One region of the Bovifimicola ammoniilytica genome, then DNA from elsewhere that is predicted to be linked to it. Evidence: predicted binding sites of a transcription regulator. Region 1 holds the regulator's gene; each other region holds the start of a gene.
What was found. The regulator Rex, encoded in region 1, represses fermentation and respiration genes when NADH is low (regulators of the CRP and FNR family bind a similar motif). The targets are predictions, from matches to a motif close to ATTGTTAANNNNTTAACAAT.

Region 1 (8,224 bases):
AATCTTTAAAACCAATTCTGCTCATTCCGGTATCTACTTTAATATGAAGTTTTGCCATTCTTCCAAGTTTCTTTGCTGCATCAGAAGCAGCCATAGCCGATTCCATTGTAAATATAGCTGGTCTCACATCATTTTCAACAACTCTTTCCATCTGGCTGTCATGAGTATATCCGATAACATATACAGGTTTTTTTATTCCATTTTCTCTTAGATTAACAGCTTCATCTATCGTTGCAACCGCATACGCATCTACTAAATCATTTATTGTATATGCTATAGGTACTGCTCCATGTCCATATCCGTCAGTTTTAATTACTGCAATTACCTTTGTTCCTTCCTTTATATTATTCTTAAGATTTGTTACATTATTATATATAGCATCTAAATTAATTGTTACACATACTCTGTAATATTTTTCCATTGTGTTCATTTTTTACACTTCTCCATTTCTATATTTTAAGATTTGTGTAATGGCATCATTAATATCTGAAGCAATCATTCCATAATCTGATTTACTCTCTTTCGCATAGTCACCTGCCAATCCATGTAAGTATACACCCATACAGGCAGCTTCGTAAATACCTAATATTTGTGATATCATTCCACCAATTATTCCTGATAATACATCACCACTTCCACCTGTTGACATTCCGCTGTTTCCTGATAGATTTACAGTAACATTTCCATTGTAATCAGCGATTACTGTTGTAGCATCTTTTATAACCGTTATGCAGCCATATTTCTCCGAAAAGTCTTTAGCAACCTTTACTATATTTTCCCTGATATCCTGACAACTGATATCTGTTAGTCTCGACATTTCCTTAATATGTGGTGTTATAATCACTTTGTTATGAAGCATTTTTAATAATTCTCTGTTTTTACTTATAACATTTAATCCGTCTGCGTCTATAACTGCATTACAATTCGAGGTAAGTACCTTTTTAATCAGGTTATTTGCCATATCGTCAACTGATAATCCCGGTCCCGCAACCACTATTGAACTACTGTCTAATTCAAAAGGTTCAGCATAATCATTAACAACTGCTTCTATAATCTTTCCCTTCACTATAGGAAGATTATTTATATGCGTTAATACTTCTACTATACCTGCTCCACATCTATATGCCGCTATCGCTGAAAGTATCGCTGCTCCACACATATTCTTTGAACCAGCAATAACCTTTATACGTCCATATGTTCCTTTATTAGATACAGGGTTTCTCTCAGGAATAATTTTTAAATCTTTCTTCGTAAATGCATTAAATACTTCTTCTTTATAATTTTTTCTTAAATTTTCATATGCAAGCTCATTAAAACCAACCTGTCTTACCACTACTTCTCCCGTATAATTCTTACCATCACACAAGACTAACCCTGCTTTTAATCTTCCAAACGTAACTGTCTTATAAGCCTTTATAGCAACTCCCATAACTCTTCCGTTGTCTGAATTGAGTCCACTTGGACAGTCAATAGCGATAACCTTTGTCTTGCTTTCATTAATTTCATTAATAATATCTGCAAATAGGCCGTTTACATCTCTTGATAATCCTATTCCAAATATAGCATCAACAACCAATTCGCCATCTGCAATTACTTCTTTAAATTGCTCTTTATCTTTTATTTTAATAATATCCATTCCTATATTCTGTAAAATGTCATATTGTATATTGAATTCTTCACTTGCTTTTTCCATATTTCCAATGATACAAACGCAGATATCCGATTTATTAATCTTCGTTTCATCATCACATAGTATTCTTGCAAGTGCCAGTCCGTCCGCTCCATTATTGCCAACACCACATATAATCTTAACTTTATTATATTTATTCTGCCTGCATATTTCTGTCACACATTCACCGACCGCTAAAGCTGCTCTTTCCATAAGAACTAACGATGGTATCTTAAGCTCATTAATGCAATAATTATCAACGATTTTACTTGCTTTTCCGGTTAATATTTCCATTCTCTGCTCCTCCATTTCTACTTTCAGCAACTGCCATTGTCATAACCAGATTATCTGTATCAGAGATACTTACAAATATCTCATTAATTCCTAAGCTTTCACTAATTTTCTTCGCTCCACCATACAGATTTACATATGGCTTTCCTAATTCATCTCTAAGGACTTCTATATCTTTTCCGCTAAAGCCTCTGAAACCTGTTCCAAATGACTTAGAAACAGCTTCCTTTACCGAGAAATTTGCTGCAAAAAAAGAAGCTCTCCCCTTTGCTTCCTCAATTTCCCTCTCTGTATAAAATTTATCCTTGAAATGCTCTTTAAGAGTCATAAATCTCTTGATTTCAACAATATCATTTCCTATTCCTATTATCATTTTTCCTCCTTGAACTTGTTCTTATCATAATTATGTTCTCTGTCAAATATTTCCATAACCTCATGTCCTAACATATCATGCATATATCCGTAAATGTTGTTATTTTCATCAGTTTTATCCTGCTTAATTACTACATTTCTCTTAAGTTGTATTCTCGTCTTTTCAATCCATTCACCCAGAGCTTCTATCTGCATTTCATTATTACTAAGGCGATTATAACATTTCTCAATACTTTCCATAAGTAATTCTTCATTTACCTTCATAAGTCTGTACGGCAATTGGTATTTCTCGTTCTCTAGCTCAGTATTCTTATTATTAATATCTTCAATTAATTTCCTGCTTGCATCAAGTTTCTTCTGTCTTAGTTTCTCGTTTTCATTATCTGTTTCTTCCATATTGTCTACGATTTCTTTCATAAGCTTCTTCTTGAGCCCAACAAGATTCTTAATCTCCCTTGATACGCCACCTTCTCTTTTCACGAGATTCATAACTTCTTTCTCAAGCTTCTTTATCCTTGGTGTCTTTAAATTATCTGGAAATAACTGATGCCATCTGTTATCTAATGGCAAAATTGGAATCTTCTTTAAGTCTATTAAATTTTCAAAATCTTCATATGAACCTTCTGTTTCTTTTTTAGCCATTGTTACCTCCCATATGCGAATAAGAATTATTACATATCATTTTCAGTTCTTGTAAGATTATATGATAACTGCATAAGGCTTTCTGATAAATGTACATTTTCAACAACAATATTCTTAGGCAGATTAAGGTCTGTATGAGCAAAATTCCATATTGCCCTGACACCACATTCCGCAAGCTTTTCTGCTACTTTTACTGCCTCTGCCTTAGGTATGGCAAGTGTTGCGATGTCAATTTTATTATCCTTGGCAAATTCTTCTAAATTTTTCATAGACTGAACTGCTATGCCTCTGACTTTCTTGCCTATTAGTTTAGGATTCTTATCAAACAACCCTATAAGAACAAATCCTCTTTTCTCAAAATTAGCATAATTAGCAAGTGCTCTTCCAAGGTTACCTGTACCGATAATAATCATATTATGCTGCTTGTCTACTCCAAGTATTTTACCTATTTCAACATACAAATATTTGACATTATATCCATATCCCTGTTGTCCAAATCCTCCGAAATTATTCAGGTCCTGTCTTATCTGCGAAGCTGTTACGTTCATCTTCTTGCTAAGTTCGCCTGATGAAATTCTTTCAACACCCGACTCCATTATTTCTCCTAAATATCTGTAATATCTTGGCAGTCTTCCGATAACTGCCTTAGAGATACTATTCTTAACCATAATTCACCATCCAATTCCGTTCTGATTTTAATTCAATGATTTAATACATTAAATTTATTAAATTTTAAAAAATTATAACACATCTTTGATAAAAATTAAACAAAGCAACTAAACTTTTTTCTCTTATTTAATATCTTTTTTTAATATCTTCATAGACAACTTTATAAAAATCGTTTATATTTAGTAGTAAACGTTAAAAATTCTATTTCAAAATATTACTTTAATATTAATATAAGACTTATTAAAAAATTTATTTTGGATTAATTTAGATTGGTGAGGTAATTATGATTTTATCATGTAGTAACATAAGTAAAAGTTTTGACAGTAAGGTTATATTAGATAACTGCTCATTTCATGCAGAAGATAGAGAGAAAGTTGCAATAGTCGGAATTAATGGTGCGGGTAAATCGACATTATTTAAGATAATTACAGGAGAATTAAAGCCTGATGACGGAATTATAACCGTAGCTAAAAATAAAACTCTTGCATATTTATCGCAGCACCCTGATATAGCAGGCGGGCATACTATCTACGAAGAAATGTTAGATGTCAAAAAAGAGATTATAGAAATGGAAAGTACAATCCGTTCATTAGAAGCTGAAATGAAAACTGCCGAGGGTAAAGAATTAGAAAAACTTCTTGAAAACTATTCTAAATTAACACATACTTTCGAATTAAATGACGGATATGCTTATAAGAGCGAAATTACAGGTGTCTTAAAGGGCTTAGGCTTTGCAGAGGAAGATTTTGACAGAAAGATATCAACTCTGTCAGGCGGACAGAAAACACGAGTATTCTTAAGTAAGATTCTGTTATCTAAGCCTGATATCATATTATTAGATGAGCCTACTAACCACTTAGACCTTAACTCAATTGCATGGTTAGAAGGTTTCTTAAGCAATTACAAAGGTGCTGTTATCATAATCTCCCATGACCGTTATTTCCTTGATAAAATCGTAACTAAAGTTGTAGAGATAGAGAATACAAAATGTACTACATATAATGGTAATTACAGCGATTATGCCACTAAGAAAGCCTCTTTAAGAGAAGCTGAACTTAAAAAATATCTTAATCAGCAGCAGGAAATCAAGCATCAGAAAGAGGTTATCGAGAAGCTCAAATCTTTTAATCGTGAGAAATCAATTAAAAGAGCTGAAAGTCGTGAAAAACAGCTAAATAAAATCGAAGTTGTAGAAAAGCCAAAATATATTGATGATGAAATGCATCTTAAATTAACTCCAAGGATTACAAGTGGTAAAGATGTATTATCGGTAGAAAATCTTTCTAAATCTTTTGGTGATAACCATCTTTTCTCAGATATTAACTTTGAAATCAAACGTGGCGAAAAAGTCAGTATAATCGGTAATAACGGTACAGGCAAGACTACCATCTTGAAAATCATAAATGGAATAATCGATGCCGACAGCGGTTCAACTAAATTAGGCAGCAAGGTTGAAATCGGATACTACGACCAGGAGCATCATGTTTTAACTATGGAAAATACTTTGTTTGAAGAAATCTCAGATGCATATCCTGATATGACTAATACAGAAATTCGTAATGTGCTGGCAGCATTTTTATTCACTGGTGATGATGTATTTAAGCAGATTAAAGACTTAAGCGGTGGTGAACGTGGACGTGTTTCGCTTGCAAAACTTATGTTATCAAATGCTAACTTCCTTATTCTTGATGAGCCTACGAACCATTTAGATATTACATCTAAGGAAATCCTTGAAAATGCGATTAACAGTTATGATGGGACTATTCTCTATGTATCCCACGACCGATATTTCATAAATAAAACCGCTAGCAGAATTATAGAGCTGACTAATAATAAGATTGTAAATTATATAGGCAATTATGATTATTATCTCGAGAAAAAAGCTGAGTTAACAGCTATATATGCCGCACCTGAAGCCGCTGAAACCAAAGACACTTCTGCTGTTTCTTCTTCTAAAGCTGACTGGCAGACTATGAAAGATGAACAGGCCAGGCTTCGTAAAAAACAAAATGAATTAAAGAAAACCGAAGGACGTATAAACGAACTTGAAGAAAAAAACAATGCTCTTTCAGAAGAGATGAATAATCCTGATATTGCTTCTGATGTCGGTAAATTAATGGAGATTACTAAAGAAATCGAAGCCGTTAATAGTGAACTTGAGAAGCTATACGAATTATGGGAAACACTTGTATAATATATAAATACTCAGACTTTACTCATACAAAATAGAATTAAATTATCTGTGTTAAGTAAATTTGCATATATAAATATCGAACTTTTGTAAGAATTGCTAATTTGTAGATATCTTTTTTTGGCTCTTACGATTATTTATGTTCATTCAATGCCATACATTTAAGCCGATGTGTCCGGCTATGTCACACACTTGATTTATGACGTATCGTGTGAGAGTTAATGCTGCCTGATGCAAAAGGTCGGTGCAGTAAATCACCGTTCAAGCGGAGCGCGTTTGATTAACTGCACCGTAATAACCTCTGCAGAAGGCAGCATTTACTCTCACTAGATAAAGGAAATATGAAAGCGTGTGTCATAGCCGGACATCTCGGCTTAAATGTATGTCTGTTGAATGTACACAAAATTTGAGCCAAAAAATGATATCTTACAAATTTACGCAATTACTTACAAGGAGTTTCGATATTTATATATCAAATTTACTTTAACAGATAAATATAAACTACATTTGTATGAGCAAGGTCTGAGCATTATATATTCTACAATAATTTATGGGCTTCGATATTCTTTATCGTATTCTTCATATGAAGAATTGCCAATTCTTCTGCTCTGTCCTTATCTTTAGCTTTTATAGCTTCAACGATATCTTTATGTTCTTTAATCGAATCACATACTCTTTCATTAGAAGATAATGTTTTCTTTCTTATTATTTCTAAATAGTGATGAAAGTCTGATAATGTCTTATATAACATTTTACTATCAGCCATCTCATATAATAATTCGTGAAATTCATTATCAAGTTCTAATACTTTATCAAATTTTTTCTTTACATAGTGAAATTCTGACAAGTCTGAAATCTCTTCGAGTTTCGAAATGTTCTCATCTGTAGCATTTTTAGTAGCCCATCTTGCACATAAGCCCTCTAATCTGGCTCTCATCTCATATATATCCTTTAAGTCTTTTTTACTGATTCCGATAACATATGCGCCTTTATTAGGTATGATGCTTACAAGTCCCTCGAATTCTAACTGTCTTAGTGCTTCGCGAACCGGAGTCCTGCTAACTCCCAGTTCTGCACCAATTGTCATTTCTCTTAACTCATCATTTTCCTTATATTTCCCCGATAAAATATCTTCTCTCAGACGGTTAAATACCCTGCCTTGAAGTGAATATTTATCACTTACTTTAATCTGACCATCTTTATCCATTAACTATTTCACCCCTTATTTATTGTAATGCCAAGTTCTTCGCAGGTTTTATTAATAATTTCAACTAATTCATTATCAGCTATTACAGTAACTCTTCCGTCATCATACTGGTCATCAACCCATTTTTTAACTCTCTTAACTAATTCAGAACTCTTATCTACTTTCTTATCCTCTGATAATCTGTAGTATGTATTAATCCAATGTGCAATACCTGCAAGTCCTGATGTGTTAGATACAGCAACTAATACAGGACGTTTTAAGAATTTATCAGTATCAAATATATTATATATTTCTTCATTCTTAAGAAGTCCGTCTGCATGAATTCCTGCTCTTGTTACATTGAAATTCTTACCTACAAATGGTGTTCTGGATGGAATTTTATATCCTATTTCCTTTTCAAAATAATTTGCTAAATCTGTTATAACAGTGGTATCCATACCATCTAAAGTTCCCTTTAACTGTGCATATTCGAATACCATTGCTTCTAGAGGTGTATTACCTGTTCTCTCACCGATTCCAAATAATGAACAGTTAACACCACTTGCACCATATATCCAGGCTGTAGTTGAGTTAGTAACTGACTTATAGAAATCATTATGACCATGCCACTCTAACTGTGATGATGGAACACCTGCATTAGTAATAAGTCCATAGATTATTCCCTGAACCGAACGAGGGATAACTGCACCTGAGAAGTTGACTCCATATCCCATAGTATCACATGCTCTTATCTTAACAGGAATATTGTATTCCTCCTGAAGCTTCATAAGTTCAAGACAGAATGGAATTACAAAACCATATATATCAGAACGTGTAATATCTTCTAAATGACATCTTGGGCTGATACCTGTCTCTAAACATTCTCTTACCACGCTTAAATAATGATTCATGCACTCACGTCTTGTCATCTTCATTTTATAGAAAATGTGGTAATCTGAACAGCTTACTAAGATACCTGTCTCTTTCATGCCTATATCTTTAACAAGCTCAAAATCTTTCTTACTTGCACGAATCCAGCTTGTTACCTCCGGAAATTTATACCCTCTTTCCATACATTTATATACGGCATCTCTGTCTTTCTTACTGTAAAGGAAGAATTCGCTTTGTCTTATTATACCTTTTGGACCACCTAATTTATGTAAATAATCATATATTGTTACAATCTGGTCTGTTGTATATGGTG
Region 2 (8,224 bases), on a different contig from region 1:
AATAGACAACTTGTAACGAACGACACGTTTCACGTAACGAACGACATTTTTTTCGAAAAGTTTCTGTTTTTTTTATAAAATCCAGCCTTTTTGATGTCTATTTATATCGATTTTTATTAGTTTTTATTCTCTTATTTCTGTATTTTTGAAAAGTACTTTCACTTTTGAAGGTTTATTCCATGTTTTACACATCAAACCAACCTCCAGTCCATCATCGGTATTAACTTTCTGGCTAAATATTTGATATTCGTCTTGTTTCACTACTTTTCTGAATATAACTTCAGATTGGGTAATTTCTACTGATATCTCATATTTGTTATTAATGTCCAGATATAGTCCGTCATAACCAACTCTGTCTAAAATCCACTTTTCATTTCCTTCAAAACCACATATATAGTTTCTATTATCTGCGTATGTATGTATATATATTCCGGTCTGAAGCATTCCTTCATATTGCGAAACAGTGTCTCTCACTATCTCTATGCATGTATTAATTTTTATATTACTATTATTTTCTATGTGTCCTGAATAGATTTTAACTTTCGGTGCTTCATCTTCAATCCACCAGTTATATGTCCGCTTACCATTGAAATTGAATATTATTTTCTCATCATTTCCATATATTATTCCATCACCATTATTTATTTTCTCATATGTGATTTCATCTTTTATTTTATTTTTATTCTCATTATCAGATATATTTTCATTCTTATATAAATATTCAATAAATGCTTTTATTTCATTTTGTATATCATTTTCCGCAGCACTTATCTCATTAGAATTACAAGCAATAAATCTCCCCCTTGAAGCCTTTACAAGATTCACCATAATATAATTATCCCATAATTCATATAAGTTTTTTATCCTGCCCTGATATATATACCTCTTTTCAATATCATAATTAAAATCGGCCATTATACTCGCAATTTCTTCAAAGAGAACTTCTCTGTATTTATTAATGTTTATTAACTTCTTTTTAAATTCCTCCCGATAATATTTACCATGTTCACTATTATCTGCTGATACTTCATTTAACATTTCTAAAAGTTGTATCTGTCTGTATTCACTAATATTATCAATCTCTATTGCGTCATATTTCTCTAATATGTGAATCAATGCTCTTTTATAATCAAATTCTTTCTCTTGTTCAAGTGCTAAACATACATATTCATTTCCAAATCTTTTTCTATATTCCTTAGATGCCTGTAACAGAATATCATATGTAATAACAAATTCATCATACCTTTCACCAAGTTTGCCAAACTGTGTATTATCCACTATATTAAATGTTTTATTCTGTTCATCATATCCATTTACAAGAATCCAATGTCCCCAATCCCTTTTCATATAATACTCGCTATAAAATATATTTTTTAAATTTACGCCCACTATTACCGGAATTCCTTTATCGATATTTTTTCTTATTATATCTACTGTTGCTTTCCCATATTCAACCCTATTTATTCCAATTATCTCCCTGATACTCTTAAATATTGTTTCTCTTATATTTTCCCTGCCATCGCCAAAATATATCCCATACATTTTAGCTAAAATAAGATACAGGCTACTGCATTTGCTACTATAATAATTCATTGCAACGGCAATAGGATGTTCAAAACAAGTTACCTCATCAATGTAGTAATTCTTTGGCATATCATATACATCTAATTTTTTCATATGTAACATCCTCCGTTTCAACCTAAACAAAATATATTTTACTATTTTATTAAATATAATAACAATTGGTTTTCGTTGGTTTTTTAAATTTATTTCAGACTTTTTTGTTAGTTTTCGTTGGTTTCCATTGGTTTTCGTTAGAATTCGTTAGATTTTTAACAAAATATTTGTTAAAATATGTCAATTTGTGATGTGAATCTGCTACAAATATGTTATAATTAATATAAAATTGTTTCATCAAGAGAGGGCGAAATAATATGAATAAAATTTTATCAATTTTAATTATTGAAGATGAAGAAGAAGTATGTGACAGATATGTCGATTGCATTAAACCATTAGAATATTTTAATATTGTATCTATTACTAATGATTCTGCAAAAGGTATAGAATTAACCACATCAAGAAAGCCTGATATAGTAATATTAGACTTGGAACTACAAAGAGGCAGTGGTAGCGGGTTATCTTATATGGCATGGTATCGTGACTGCTATATAGAGAATAAGCCTATTGTCGTAATAACAACTCATAATCCAAGTGAACATATTCATAAAGCAGTTCGAAATATGGGTGCTGATTTTATATTTACTAAATTTGCAGATAATTACAGCGAAACATTTGTTATTGAACAATTAAAAATTATTGCAGATAATCTGACAATAAAGAAATCTTCTGAACGAAGCCTTAATGTTGCTATGTCTAAGGAACAGGATATCGAAAGATATAAACACTTATTATTTGATGAATTTAACAAGATAGGATTAAGTCCTAAACTAAACGGATACAAATATCTGGCTGATGCTGTGATTATTTATAAAATGTCTGTCACAAAGAATAGCATCTCTAAAGAATTATCAGACAAATATAAAAAGACGGCTTCTAGCATAGAGCGCGCAATGCAACGTGCAATAGAAACAACCTGGAGTCGATCTTCCATAGATGAATTATTTGAACATTATAAAGGAAGAATCAGTCATGATTCCGGTATTCCTTCAAATTTGGAATTCATTTCTTATTATGCCCGTAAATTGGATTTGTTGTAGAAATGCATTTATTATTTTGTAACAAATGTGTATATTAGTTATTTTTTGTAAATATACACATTTGTCTCTTTAAATTTAAAAATAGCTATTTTCCCCAAATTTTAGATAACATTTTCAAAATGCTTTCCATCATAAAAACATACCTCCTTTGAACTTGATGCTCAAAGGATAGTATTTTTTTATGCATGATATGAATTCATTTACGTCGTATATTTCAGTATAAAAACATTACTTTTTGTCATATTTTAGAATGGAGTTATTTATATGCTTGATGCTTTTATTAAATATTTTACACTTATTATATGTTCATTATATATTGCCCCTAAATTGCTTAACTTCAAGCAAGCCAAACACACAAGATATACTATATATAGTTTGATTTTTTCTTGTTTACTTTCTTGTATATATCTTTTATTTTCACATAAGTATTCTGTAATATATATACCTCTTGTCGGAATATCAATTTATATATTTATAAGATTATTCTATTGTAATATCATATCCACAGCTATATCCTGTACACTATATTCATACGCATTAAGTTATGTATTATTTGCAATTTCTGCGACATTAGTTACCTTTATTGTGGTTCCTCTTGAAAAAATTTTCAAGAATACAATTCCACTATCAATATACTTAATAATTGCTGTTGTGCAAATATCACTTATGATTTTAATTTTTAAAATTCGTCGTTTCAAAAATGGTATGCCATTTTTGAAATCAGAAAAATTTAATTATATTGGAATTTATATAGGACTTACAATTTTAATATGTGCAATCATTTTAAAATTTGCTGATGAAGATACATACAAATATTTTATACTTCCACAAATATTTGTATGTATCAGCTCCATTTTTATATTCATCTGGTGGCGTAGCAGGCTCAAAGCAACTTATATTAAAGCTGTTTATAATCGTGAACTTGAGATTCTAAAAAACGAACTGGCAACACTTAAGAGTGACAATGAAGTTCTATCTTCTCTTCTACATAAAGATAATAAGCTTATTCCCGCTCTCGAACTTACTGTCAGAAATTTTATCTGCTCAGATAATCCATCTGCACAGGATAAAGATAAAATACTTGCACAACTTAATAAGTTATCTATGGAGCGAAAAGGCATTATTAACAATTGCTCGACTTTTAATTCTACTCTTCCCTCAACAGGATATATGGTTATTGATGCACTTCTTAACTATATGATGCAGAAATGTTCTGCTTCTGATATAACTATGAACGTAAACATTATTGGAAATTTAGATACATTTATTGGTAAGATAATAGACGAAAGTGACTTTAACACTATACTTGCTGACCTAATTGAAAATGCATTTATTGCAACTAAATATAATAATGGCAAAAATATTTATATAAATATTAATTCAGAAGTTGAATTTCTAACATTAGACATTTATGATAGTGGCAATACATTTGATGATAATGTACTTATGAATCTCGGAATGAAACGTATAACAACTCATAAAGATAGTGGTGGAACAGGAATCGGACTTTCATCTACTTATGGTCTTTGTAAGAAATATAATGCCAGCTTTGTTATTACTGAAGATATTAATTCCGAAAATACTACTTTCAAGGATACCAATTCTAAAGATTTAATATCCGAAAAATCATCTTCGAATGTCATAACATTTACAAAAAAAGTTTCCATTATATTTGATGATAAATCAGAATATCGTCTCAAAACAAATAACGATTTTCATAATTTACAAAAGCTTGCAAAACGTGTCGATTTAATTATTGAAAATTAATCTCATACTACCGCAAGATACTTATAAATTTATTGACACTACACCAAAAAATTGGCATAATAATTTATGTCAGAAATGTATGTTAATGTATATTAAATATATTTTTGAAATCTTATAATATAGGTATTTCAAATTCATAAACACATTTATCTTTATTACCTATATTAATCTGAATACGAAAGGAATCTGAATATATGCAAAATTATATTATTACAAGTGATACAACATGTGATTTACCACTTTCCTATACAACTGAACATAGTATTGAAATTATACCTTTATACTATAATATGGATGATGTTGTCTATGGCGATGAAGTCAATATGGACCCATCTGAATTTTATAACAAAATGCGTAATGGCAAAATGCCAACAACTATGGCATGTAATCCCGAAGTAGTTGAAAAATGCTTCAGAAAATATTTAGACCAGGGACTAGATGTTTTACACATTTCATTTTCTTCTGCTCTTAGTAGCAGCTATAATACAACTGCTATAATAGCAAGAGAACTCTCAGAGGAATATACGAATAATAAAGTAATTGTAATTGACTCTAAATGTGCCTCTATGGGCGAAGGATTATTCGTATATAAAGCAGTTCAGAATCGTGACAATGGTATGTCAATCGAAGATAATGTCAAATGGTTAGAAGATAACAAGTTACACTTTTGTCATCAGTTTACTGTAGATGATTTACATCATTTACACAGAGGAGGCAGAGTTTCAAAAGCCGCAGCCATAATCGGCACAATGATTAATGTAAAACCTGTACTTCACGTAGATAATGAAGGACGTTTAATTCCTCTTAATAATGTCCGCGGAAGAAAGAAAGCCCTTAATGCCCTTGTTGACAATATGGAGAAAACCTGTAAAGGTTATGATAATGACATCGTATTTATCTCACATGGAGATTGCCTAGAGGATGCCCAGTATGTAGCAGAACAGATTAAGGCCCGTCTTGGTATCCAGAATTTCATGATTAACTATGTATGCCCTACAGTAGGTGCACATTCAGGTCCCGGAACATTAGCATTATTCTTTATGGGAGAGACAAGATAATGAACGTAGATAATACAATATTTTCAGAAAATAAGGCATCTTTTGCACACTTGCAAAAGGTGCTTTCCAAGCAATATGACAATGTTTCTATTCTGGTAGAAAAGACTTCCGGAAGAAATTATCGTTTTTCCAAAAGCGGTACAACTATAAAAGATAACACATTTTCTAATACTGGTGCTGTTATACGCCTTAATTCCTCAATTGGACTATACGAATATTCTTTTAATGATTTTTCATCTGATTTTATGAATACAATTCCATCAATTATTTCAGAAAACATTACTAAATATAATAGTCAGTCTTTAATTAGTGATTTTAAAATTCCAGATTCTTCTGATGAATTTATTTCCTTTAATAAATCTACGACATATGAAATTAATCCTGCTGATATGAACGATTCTGACATAACTTCCAAATTATCAGATATTTATTCAAAAGCTATTCAATATAGTGATTCAATAATTGATTGTGTATGCATTTACCAATACTTAAATATCCATAAAATGTTCTTATCATCCAATAAAGATTTAGAGCAGCATCTTATGTGGTCAAATGGTGTTTTACAGCCACTAGCTACTAAAGATGATAAAACACACTATTTTCTACAGACATTTTCAACACTTGGCGGTGCAGAATTATTAGATGAAATGAACTGTGATGTTTCATATGCCTGCAAATGTGTAACAGAGCTTCTAGACAGCACTCCTCCTGTTCCCGGTGAATATGACGTAATATGTCTGCCTGACGTAACAGGATTAATTGCCCATGAAGCATTCGGACATGGTGTGGAAATGGATATGTTCGTCAAAGACAGAGCCTTAGCTAAATCTTATATGAACAAACAGGTAGCCTCTTCCCTTGTAACTATGCATGATAATGCTGCTACTTGCAATGAATGTGGCTCTTATTTCTTTGATGATGAGGGTATGATTTCTAATGACACTGTTATTATCGAAAAAGGTATCTTGAAATCCGGAATCAATGATTTACAAAGTGCTTACATTTTAAATGTATCATCTACCGGCAACGGAAGACGAGAATCTTATGAACGAAAAGCATACACCCGAATGACTAATACCTATTTTGAACCTGGAACAGATACTCTTGAAGAAATGATTAAAAGCATAAGGTATGGTTTTCTCCTCGAAAATGCAGCCAGCGGTATGGAAGATCCTAAGAACTGGGGCATACAATGTATGGTTAATATAGGCAGAGAGATTAAGGACGGTAAATTAACAGGTAAAATATTCTCTCCTATCTGTCTATCCGGATATGTTCCTGATTTGCTTAAATCGATTACGATGTTTTCTGATAAATTAGAACTTAGTGGTTGTGGTTATTGTGGTAAGGGTTACAAAGAATGGGTAAAAGTCTCTGATGGTGGCAGTGCAATTAAAGCTCGTGTCAAAATCAGTTAAACTATAATATAAATATAAATGGAGATTACAATGAATAACATGATTGATAGAATTATAGAAGTTCTAAGTCAGAATGATATCCAGAACTTCCTAATTAATGAAAATATAATTGAAACTCAGGAATTATTTTATATTAAACATTCACTTAACTTAACACGTAACAAGAATGTCAGCAAATACGAAATAACCCTTTATAGAGATTTCATTTATAATGATACTAATATGCGTGGCAGTGCAAGCTGCCTCCTTAATAGTTCTATGTCAGATATGGAACTTAATGAAAATATCCTTTCTGCCTATGAAGCAGCACTTTCTGTTAGAAACCCATATTATAAACTACCTCATGGAGACGCAACGTTTGTTGAATCAGATAATATTTTCTCAACAAAAAATCACTTCACTGATAGCAGTGCAGATACAGCCGGCAGCTTAGACTTATCTGCAAATAAATCTGTAAATGAAACTGATAACTTATCTGCAACAGATATTGTAAATGCATTATTTGTAAACGATACTATTAGTGAGACAACCAATGCGTTTATAAATTCTACAGAAATATTTATAACAACTTCTACTTATCGTATAATCAACTCTAACGGTGTAAATGCATCATATTCATCAACAACCTATTCGGGTGAATTTGTAGTGCAATGCACTTCTCCTGCCGATGTTGAATTATACAATGATTTTAAATACAGTTCTAAAGACGATAATATACTTAATTCTCTCAGTACCAAAGTTGCCAATGCCCTCATTATGGTTAAAGACCGTTCAATTGCAAAGGCATTTTTAAATGATATGAAATATGATACAGTGATTTTAGAAGGACAATGTGTAGGCGAATTGTTCAACTACTACTTAAAACGTCTTGATGCATCTATGATTTATCCTAAATATTCTTCATTTGATATTGGTAAAAGTGTTATTCCTGAATGTGAATTATCTAACACCCCTGACTCTGATAAATCTATTAATTCAGACGAGACCAGATGTATTGACTCTGATTCGTGCAGGACTTTACCTGATAAACTCAATATCACTCTCACTCCAAAGCTCCCTTATTCCTGTGAGGGTATAGCGCTTAAGAGACTTGAATTAATTAAGAATAACATTGCACAATATATTACAGGTAATGCAAGATTTGCCTTTTATCTGGGAATTAATCCAACAGGAGAGTGCGACTGTTACAAACTTGAATGTGGTAACACATCTATAGAACAGTTAAAATCCGGTCGATATCTTAGAGTGGTGAATTTCTCTGATT
Region 3 (8,224 bases), on a different contig from region 1:
GGAAATGTGATTGGTCAACATAAGGGAATTACAAATTATACTGTTGGTCAACGAAAAGGGTTGAATCTTGCTATGGGATATCCGGTATTCGTAATTGAAATTCGCCCTGAATCTAATGAAGTTGTCATCGGAAAGAGTACAGATGTTCTGAAAACAACTTTAATTGCTGATAATGTTAATTATATGGCAGATGAAGAAGTAGATGAAAATAAAGAATATATTGCCAAGATACGTTATAACCATCGTGGAACAAAATGTCATGTTAAAAAGAATGGCAACAATATAGAATGTATATTTGAGGAACCTGTAAGAGCTGTAACTCCCGGACAGGCAGTAGTTGTATATGATGGTGAATATGTTGCATTTGGTGGAACTATTTTAAGAGGTATAGACTAATGAGTAAAAAAAATTTAGAAATCAAAAAAACTGATAAGACTGATATAACAGATGAAGTTAAAACCGATGTTGTTAAAACTGATAAAGTTAAAACTAATAAAGTTAAAACTACTAATAAAGCTGACAAAGCTTCAGAAGAGGCTTCAAAAAGAGATAAAAAAACTAAATCAGGCAAGTCCTCTAGAATTAATCTTGGTAATCTGAAAGCCAGTATAGTTGATTTTAGCAAACTATTATGGACATGTATTACCTATAAATTTATTTTACTAATAATCGCAGCTTTATACATTGCATATTCCTTTACAGGATTCAAAAGTGATGTCCAGAAACAGATTAATAAAAATACTAAAGTATATCTGACATCAATGGTATCTGAGAGTCTTGAAAAAATAAGACTTAAAATAAATGATGAGTATAATGTGTTAAAGACTTTATCTTTATTATATGATGAAAATGATGAAATCGATATTGATATGACTTCAAATCTGTTAGAAAAGGCTCTTAATGCACATGAATTTGTTGGATTAGGTCTTGTGTCTGCTAATAAAGATGAGGTTCTTACAATCGGAGATTCTGTTAGTTATGACCATAATGAATTTCTTGATAATATATTGAATGGAAATAATGGTGTTTCAACAATTATAGCTGATGAAAAAAATAATGTAGAATATATATGCCTTGGTGTGCCTGTCTATAAAAATGATAAGATAGTCGGCGCATTAATATGTAATTATGATATTCAGGAATTTACTGAGATTATTGATACATCATCATTTGAGAAACTTGGAACAACATTTATCTCTCAGGAAGATGGTATATTAGTTGCCAGACCAGATGCTGTTGGCAAAAATACAAATTTATTTGTACTTTTAGATTCAATTAATATTAAAAATGAGAAATCAATTGCTAAACTTAAAAAACAAATAAAAAATGGACGTTCAGGAATAATTACATATGGTTCAGGAAAACATAAAAGATACATATGCTATGATATAGTTCCTGATACTAATTGGTATTCTGTATCCATCGTTTCAGCCAATACAATAGAACCAGTAGCAAAGAAAGTGTCTTCATATGCGTATAGTTTTGCATACACATTAAGTGTAGTATTTATAATTTACATACTTATTACGATGACAATGGATATTAAGATTGCCAAAAAGAAGAAAATGTCAAATGAATAGAGATTGATGATAAAACAGACCTGGCTATTACATAATAGAATTAAATTTTCTGTGTTAAGCAAATTTGCATATATAAATATAAAAACTTTTGTAATAATTGCTAATTTATGGATATTCATTTTTCGGCTCTTTTGATTATTTATGTTCATTCAAGAGCCATACACTTAAACCGATGTGTACGTCTGTGCCACACACTTGATTTATGACGTATCGTGTGAGAGTTAATGCCGTCAGATACAAAAGGTCGGAGCAGTAAATCACCGTTCAAGCGAAGTGCGTTTGATTTACTGCTCCGTAATAACCTCTGTAGATGGCGGCATTTACTCTCACTAGATTAAGTCATATGAAAGTGTGTGTCATAGATGTACATCTCGGCTTAATTGTATGTTCGTTGAATGCACACAAAATATGAGCCGAAAAATAATATCTCATAAATTTAAGCAATTATTACAAGGTGTTTCGATATTTACATATGTCAAATTGCTTTAACAGGCGAATATTAATTACATATGTAATAGCCAGGTCTGTTTTATAATATCTAATCAAGTTTTATGAATTCAGGCTTACGGTTTTTAAATTCAGTATAATATTTAAATCCACAACCTTTTAATATTTCGACAGCTTTATTAAAATTATAAGCAATGTCCTGAGGTCTGTGTGCATCAGAACCAATAGTAATTATTTCGCCACCAAGTTCTCTGTACATTTTTATAATCTCTGTATTGGGATTCGGATTAGATAATCCTGAACGGTATCCACTTGTATTTATTTCAATTCCTTTACCATTATGAATTAAATTCTTTAGGATTTCATTTATAATATCACAATAATCAAATACTTTATAATTAAAATCCTTATTTGGAGAATAACGGACAACATAATCAATATGTCCGTATACATCAAAGTTTTTGCAATATTTAAGATTAGTTTCAATTGATTCAAAATATTCTAAAAAAGCCTGATAATCTGTTCTTCCATTAAAATATTCAGGATAAAATGGATCAATACCATTTACTAAATGAGAAGAGCCGATGATAAAATCATAATTATGTCTATTTATGAAATCATCAAGTCTCTTTGACTTATCAGGCTCAAGACCTGTTTCAATACCGATTCTTATGTCTAATAAATCTCTATATTCTTCACGAAGATTTTCAAAATATTCAAAATATTTATCTTTATCTAATTCAAATAATACATCATCAACGATATAGTCAAAATCTAAATGGTCTGTTACGCATATAGAAGATAAGCCTTTTTCTATGGCACTTTTAACTATTTCGTCAGTTTTTGCTTCACTGTCACCTGAGAAAAATGTATGAATGTGGTAATCTACAAGTCTATTCATTTTATCAGTTCCTTTCCTATTAAAATCATAGGTCATATTTTAGCATAATATATTAAAATATGCGACAAAAACCATTAAATACAATGCAATACATTAATACTATACAATCGAAAAGGTATATAATTAGAAAATTTGGCAAAAATATACTTGATATTTTTAAACAAATTAGGTACAATACACCTAGGTTAAATTTTGAATGGGAAATGAATATTGCCTAACGTCAAATTTTTAACAATCTTATTATTTATAACTTTAGGAGGAACATTAAAATGGCAGTAAGAGTTGCAATTAATGGTTTTGGCCGTATTGGTCGTCTTGCATTCAGACAGATGTTTGGAGCAGAAGGATACGAAGTAGTAGCTATCAATGACTTAACAAGTCCAAAAATGTTAGCTCATTTATTAAAGTATGATTCATCACAGGGTAAATATGAATTAGCTGATAAAGTTACAGCTGGTGAAGATTCTATCACAGTTGATGGAAAAGAAATCAAGATTTATGCATTCCCAGATGCTAACAACTGCCCATGGGGAGAATTAAAAGTAGACGTAGTTTTAGAGTGTTCAGGTTTCTACACATCTAAAGCAAAAGCACAGGCTCATATCAATGCTGGTGCAAGAAAGGTAGTTATCTCAGCTCCAGCTGGTAACGATCTTCCTACAATCGTTTACAACACAAACCATACAACATTAAAAGCTGATGATACAATCATTTCAGCAGCTTCTTGTACAACAAACTGTTTAGCACCTATGGCTGATGCTCTTAACAAATATGCAGCAATCCAGTCAGGTATCATGGTAACAATCCATGCTTACACAGGCGATCAGATGACACTTGATGGACCACAGAGAAAAGGTGATTTAAGAAGATCTAGAGCAGCTGCAATTAATATCGTACCTAACTCAACAGGTGCTGCAAAAGCCATCGGTTTAGTTATTCCAGAATTAAATGGTAAATTAATCGGATCTGCACAGCGTGTACCAACACCTACAGGTTCTACAACAATCTTAACAGCAGTTGTTAAAGGTTCTGACGTAACAGTTGACGGAATCAACGCAGCTATGAAAGCAGCTTCTAACGAATCATTCGGTTACAATGAAGATGAAATCGTATCTAGCGATATCGTTGGTATGAGATTCGGTTCTTTATTCGATGCTACACAGACAATGGTTAGCAAAGTATCTGATGACCTTTACGAAGTACAGGTTGTTTCTTGGTATGATAACGAAAACTCATACACAAGCCAGATGGTAAGAACAATTAAATATTTCTCAGAATTAGCATAATTTTGACAATATAAAACCTAAGCGGGTCCGGTCTGGATGGATCGGACTCGTTTTTTAAGATTATATTTATTTATTATTTTAATTATTAGAAAGGAGCAGATTTATGCTTAATAAGAAATCAATTGATGATATCAACGTAAAAGGAAAAAGAGTATTAGTAAGATGCGACTTTAACGTTCCTCTTGATGCAGACTTAAATATTACTGATGAGAATAGATTAGTTGCAGCTCTTCCTACAATCAAGAAATTAATTGCTGATGGAGGAAAAGTTATTCTTTGCTCTCATTTAGGAAAACCAAAGGGAGAACCAAAGCCAGAATTATCTTTAGCACCAGTTGCTAAAAGATTAACAGAATTATTAGGTCAGGAAGTAAAATTTGCTGCTGATGCTAATGTTGTTGGTGAAAATGCAAAGGCTGCAGTAGCTGCAATGAAAGATGGTGATGTTGTTCTTCTTGAGAACACACGTTATCGTGCAGAAGAAACAAAGAACGGCGAAGAATTCAGTAAAGAATTAGCAAGCCTTTGTGACGTATTTGTAAATGATGCATTTGGTACAGCTCATAGAGCACATTGTTCAAATGTTGGTGTTACAAAATTCGTTGATACAGCAGTTGTTGGATATTTGATGCAGAAAGAAATCGATTTCTTAGGAAATGCAGTAAACAATCCTAAAAGACCATTCGTAGCAATCCTTGGCGGAGCTAAAGTTTCTTCAAAGATTCCTGTAATCGAGAACCTTTTAAATAAAGTAGATACATTAATCATCGGTGGTGGTATGGCATATACATTTATGGCAGCACACGGTGAACCAGTTGGTAAATCTTTATTAGAGGAAGATTACAAACAGTATGCTCTTGATATGGAGAAGAAAGCTGAAGAAAAAGGTGTTAAATTACTTATCCCTATCGATACAGTAGTTGCAGATGATTTCTCAAATGATGCTAACTTCAAAGTAGTTGAAAGAGGTGGAATTCCTGATGATATGGAAGGTCTTGATATCGGACCTAAGACAAGAGAATTATTTGCAGATGCAATCAAAGGTGCTAAGACAGTTGTTTGGAACGGACCAATGGGCTGCTTCGAGATGCCTAACTTTGCAAATGGTACAATAGCAGTTGCAAAAGCATTAGCTGAATTAGAGGGTGCTACAACAATCATCGGTGGTGGTGATTCAGCAGCCGCAGTTAATAACTTAGGATTCGGCGACAAGATGACTCACATCTCTACAGGTGGTGGAGCTTCTCTTGAATTCCTTGAGGGTAAAGACCTTCCAGGTGTTGTTGCTGCAAACGACAAATAATTTATAAAAATTACACTACAGTTTTACTCTATGTAAGACTGTAGCAGATAAAATATTTATAAAGGAGATATATCCAAATGCGTAAAAAAATTATTGCAGGTAACTGGAAAATGAACAAAACTCCTAGTGAGGCAGTTGCTTTAATAAATGAATTAAAACCATTAGTAGCTAATGATGATGTTGATGTATTATTCTGCGTACCAGCAATCGACCTTGTACCAGCTGTAGAAGCAGCAAAAGGTTCAAACATCCAGATTGGTGCTGAGAATATGTATTTTGAAGAGAGTGGTGCTTATACAGGCGAAATCTCTCCAAATATGTTAACAGACATCGGTGTTAAATATGTTATCATCGGACATTCAGAAAGAAGAGAATACTTTGCTGAAACAGACGAAACAGTTAACAAGAAAGTTCTTAAAGCATTTGAACATGGAATTACACCTATCATCTGCTGTGGTGAAACATTAACACAGAGAAAACAGGGAATCTATCTTGACTGGATTCGCATGCAGATTAAAATTGCATTCCAGAATGTAACAGCAGATCAGGCTAAAACAGCAGTTATCGCTTACGAACCAATCTGGGCTATCGGAACAGGCGAAACAGCTACATCTGATCAGGCAGAAGAAGTTTGTGCAGCAATCAGAAATTGCATCGCAGAAGTATATGACGAAGCAACAGCAGAAGCTATCCGTATCCAGTACGGCGGTTCTGTTAATGCAGGAAATGCTGCAGAATTATTTGCTAAACCAGACATCGATGGTGGTTTAGTAGGTGGTGCTTCATTAAAACCAGATTTCGGTAAAATTGTCAACTATAATAAATAATTTTAATCAATATTTATCCGATTAAATATTAAATAAAGTATAGTATAATATCTATGGGCATTATTTCTTTCGTATATAGCTACTTTTCAATAGGCACTATACAATGATACGAGATAATGTCCATTTTTAATTGATTTAATAAAATATAATTAATTTAATATACAGATATTAAATATAAGGAGTAATTAAGTTATGAATAAACCAAACGAAAAAGTAAATAACAGAATTGAATGGATAGATGCCTGTAAAGGATTTGCAATAATTCTGGTTATATTAGGTCATATCGCAGACGGATATCTTGGTGCAAAAACTTTTCCTGCGAACAAAGGTGTGTTACAGGCTATTTATAATTGTATGTATGCATTTCATATGCCATTATTCTTTTTCTTAAGTGGTTTTCTATTCTGCAAGGCATATTGCATGAATACCAAAAATATCAAATCAAGATTTAGTAAACAATGTTTAAATATAGTATGGATATATTTAATATTTTCGGTAGTCCAATGGTGTTTTAAAATGTATTTTGCAGATTCTGTAAACAAATCATTTTCAGTAAGAGATTTAGAACTGATTCTTATTAAACCAATGAAGCCATACTGGTACTTATATGTATTATTTTTTTATTACATAATATATCATCTGTGTTATAAAAAAATAAGAACAGATATACTGGTAATAGCATCATTTATTATAGGAATAGTAGGTTCATTTATTACTGTTAAATTAATATTTCCGGTGTATGAATTAACTTATTATGCTGTATTTTTCGCACTTGGAATGTATTATGCTGATTCAGAAAAAGTCAGGGCTTTAACAGCCAAATTTTTCAATAAATATATATACTTATTGATATTAGTACTAATATCAATAAGCACCCTTGTCTACACCGCATATAATGGATTAGCCTCAAATTATCCTGTGAAATTCCTTACTGCATTTATCTGTACGGTAACTACAATATTGGTATTTGAGAACATTATTATGTTAGGACGGAATAAATTCTTTGAATTATGTGGTAGATATTCGTTAGAAATATATGTAATTCATTGTTTTATAACAGCAGGTAATCGTGTTATTTTACCTAAGTTTGGAATTACATATTTCGCTTTAGCATTCATAATCAACCTTATTATGGCAATTTTCATACCAATTCTCATATCATTAGTCCTTAAAAAGCTAAAATTATATAAAATCGTATATAAACCTGCAAGTTATCTTAAAATTAGAGAATAAAGGTAAAGAATAAACATAAATTGTCTTGATAAATTGTCTTGATAAATTTTTTAGCGAATGTTATAGTATGTATTGGTATAATTTAAGAATAAATTTCCAAAACTAAAATATATAAAAGGAGATACAATTATGAGTAAAAGACCTACAGTTTTAATGATACTTGATGGTTATGGATTAAATGACAAGACAGAAGGTAATGCTATAGCAAATGCAAAAACACCTGTCATGGATAAATTAATGAAAGAGTATCCATTTGTTAAAGGATATGCAAGTGGAATGGCAGTTGGATTACCTGATGGACAGATGGGCAACTCAGAAGTAGGACATCTTAATATGGGTGCAGGACGCATTGTATACCAGGAACTTACAAGAATTACTAAATCAATAGCTGATGGTGATTTCTTTGAAAATGAAGGCTTAATGGAAGCAATAAATAATGTAAAAGCTAATAACTCTGCACTTCATTTATTTGGATTATTATCAGATGGTGGTGTACACAGTCACAATACACATTTATACGGATTACTTGAATTAGCTAAGAGAAATGGTATCGATAAAGTATATGTACATGCATTCTTAGATGGACGTGATACAGCTCCTACATCTGGTAAAGAATTTATGACAGAATTATGTGATAAGATGAAAGA

Region 2: the regulator Rex is predicted to act here: its motif matches at 1,821-1,840, upstream of OCV48_RS11530 (BtrH N-terminal domain-containing protein).
Region 3: the regulator Rex is predicted to act here: its motif matches at 3,145-3,164, upstream of gap (type I glyceraldehyde-3-phosphate dehydrogenase).

What each region holds. Positions count from the first base shown of each region.
Region 1 covers NZ_JAOQJN010000002.1:350,864-359,087, reverse strand. The annotation lists gene alr (alanine racemase) at 1-430, opposite strand, end outside; gene OCV48_RS03475 (NAD(P)H-hydrate dehydratase) at 434-1,963, opposite strand; gene acpS (holo-ACP synthase) at 1,935-2,333, opposite strand; gene OCV48_RS03465 (hypothetical protein) at 2,330-2,974, opposite strand; gene OCV48_RS03460 (redox-sensing transcriptional repressor Rex) at 3,004-3,642, opposite strand; gene abc-f (ribosomal protection-like ABC-F family protein) at 3,927-5,837, shown strand; gene OCV48_RS03450 (GntR family transcriptional regulator) at 6,373-7,041, opposite strand; gene OCV48_RS03445 (2-isopropylmalate synthase) at 7,050-8,224, opposite strand, start outside.
Region 2 covers NZ_JAOQJN010000009.1:11,298-19,521, reverse strand. The annotation lists gene OCV48_RS11530 (BtrH N-terminal domain-containing protein) at 124-1,677, opposite strand; gene OCV48_RS11525 (sporulation initiation factor Spo0A C-terminal domain-containing protein) at 1,935-2,717, shown strand; gene OCV48_RS11520 (ATP-binding protein) at 3,384-4,484, shown strand; gene OCV48_RS11515 (DegV family protein) at 4,679-5,542, shown strand; gene OCV48_RS11510 (TldD/PmbA family protein) at 5,542-6,960, shown strand; gene OCV48_RS11505 (metallopeptidase TldD-related protein) at 6,991-8,224, shown strand, end outside.
Region 3 covers NZ_JAOQJN010000004.1:365,919-374,142, reverse strand. The annotation lists gene mnmA (tRNA 2-thiouridine(34) synthase MnmA) at 1-396, shown strand, start outside; gene OCV48_RS07455 (cache domain-containing protein) at 396-1,580, shown strand; gene OCV48_RS07450 (histidinol-phosphatase HisJ family protein) at 2,119-2,928, opposite strand; gene gap (type I glyceraldehyde-3-phosphate dehydrogenase) at 3,198-4,214, shown strand; gene OCV48_RS07440 (phosphoglycerate kinase) at 4,318-5,517, shown strand; gene tpiA (triose-phosphate isomerase) at 5,595-6,344, shown strand; gene OCV48_RS07430 (acyltransferase family protein) at 6,537-7,577, shown strand; gene gpmI (2,3-bisphosphoglycerate-independent phosphoglycerate mutase) at 7,707-8,224, shown strand, end outside.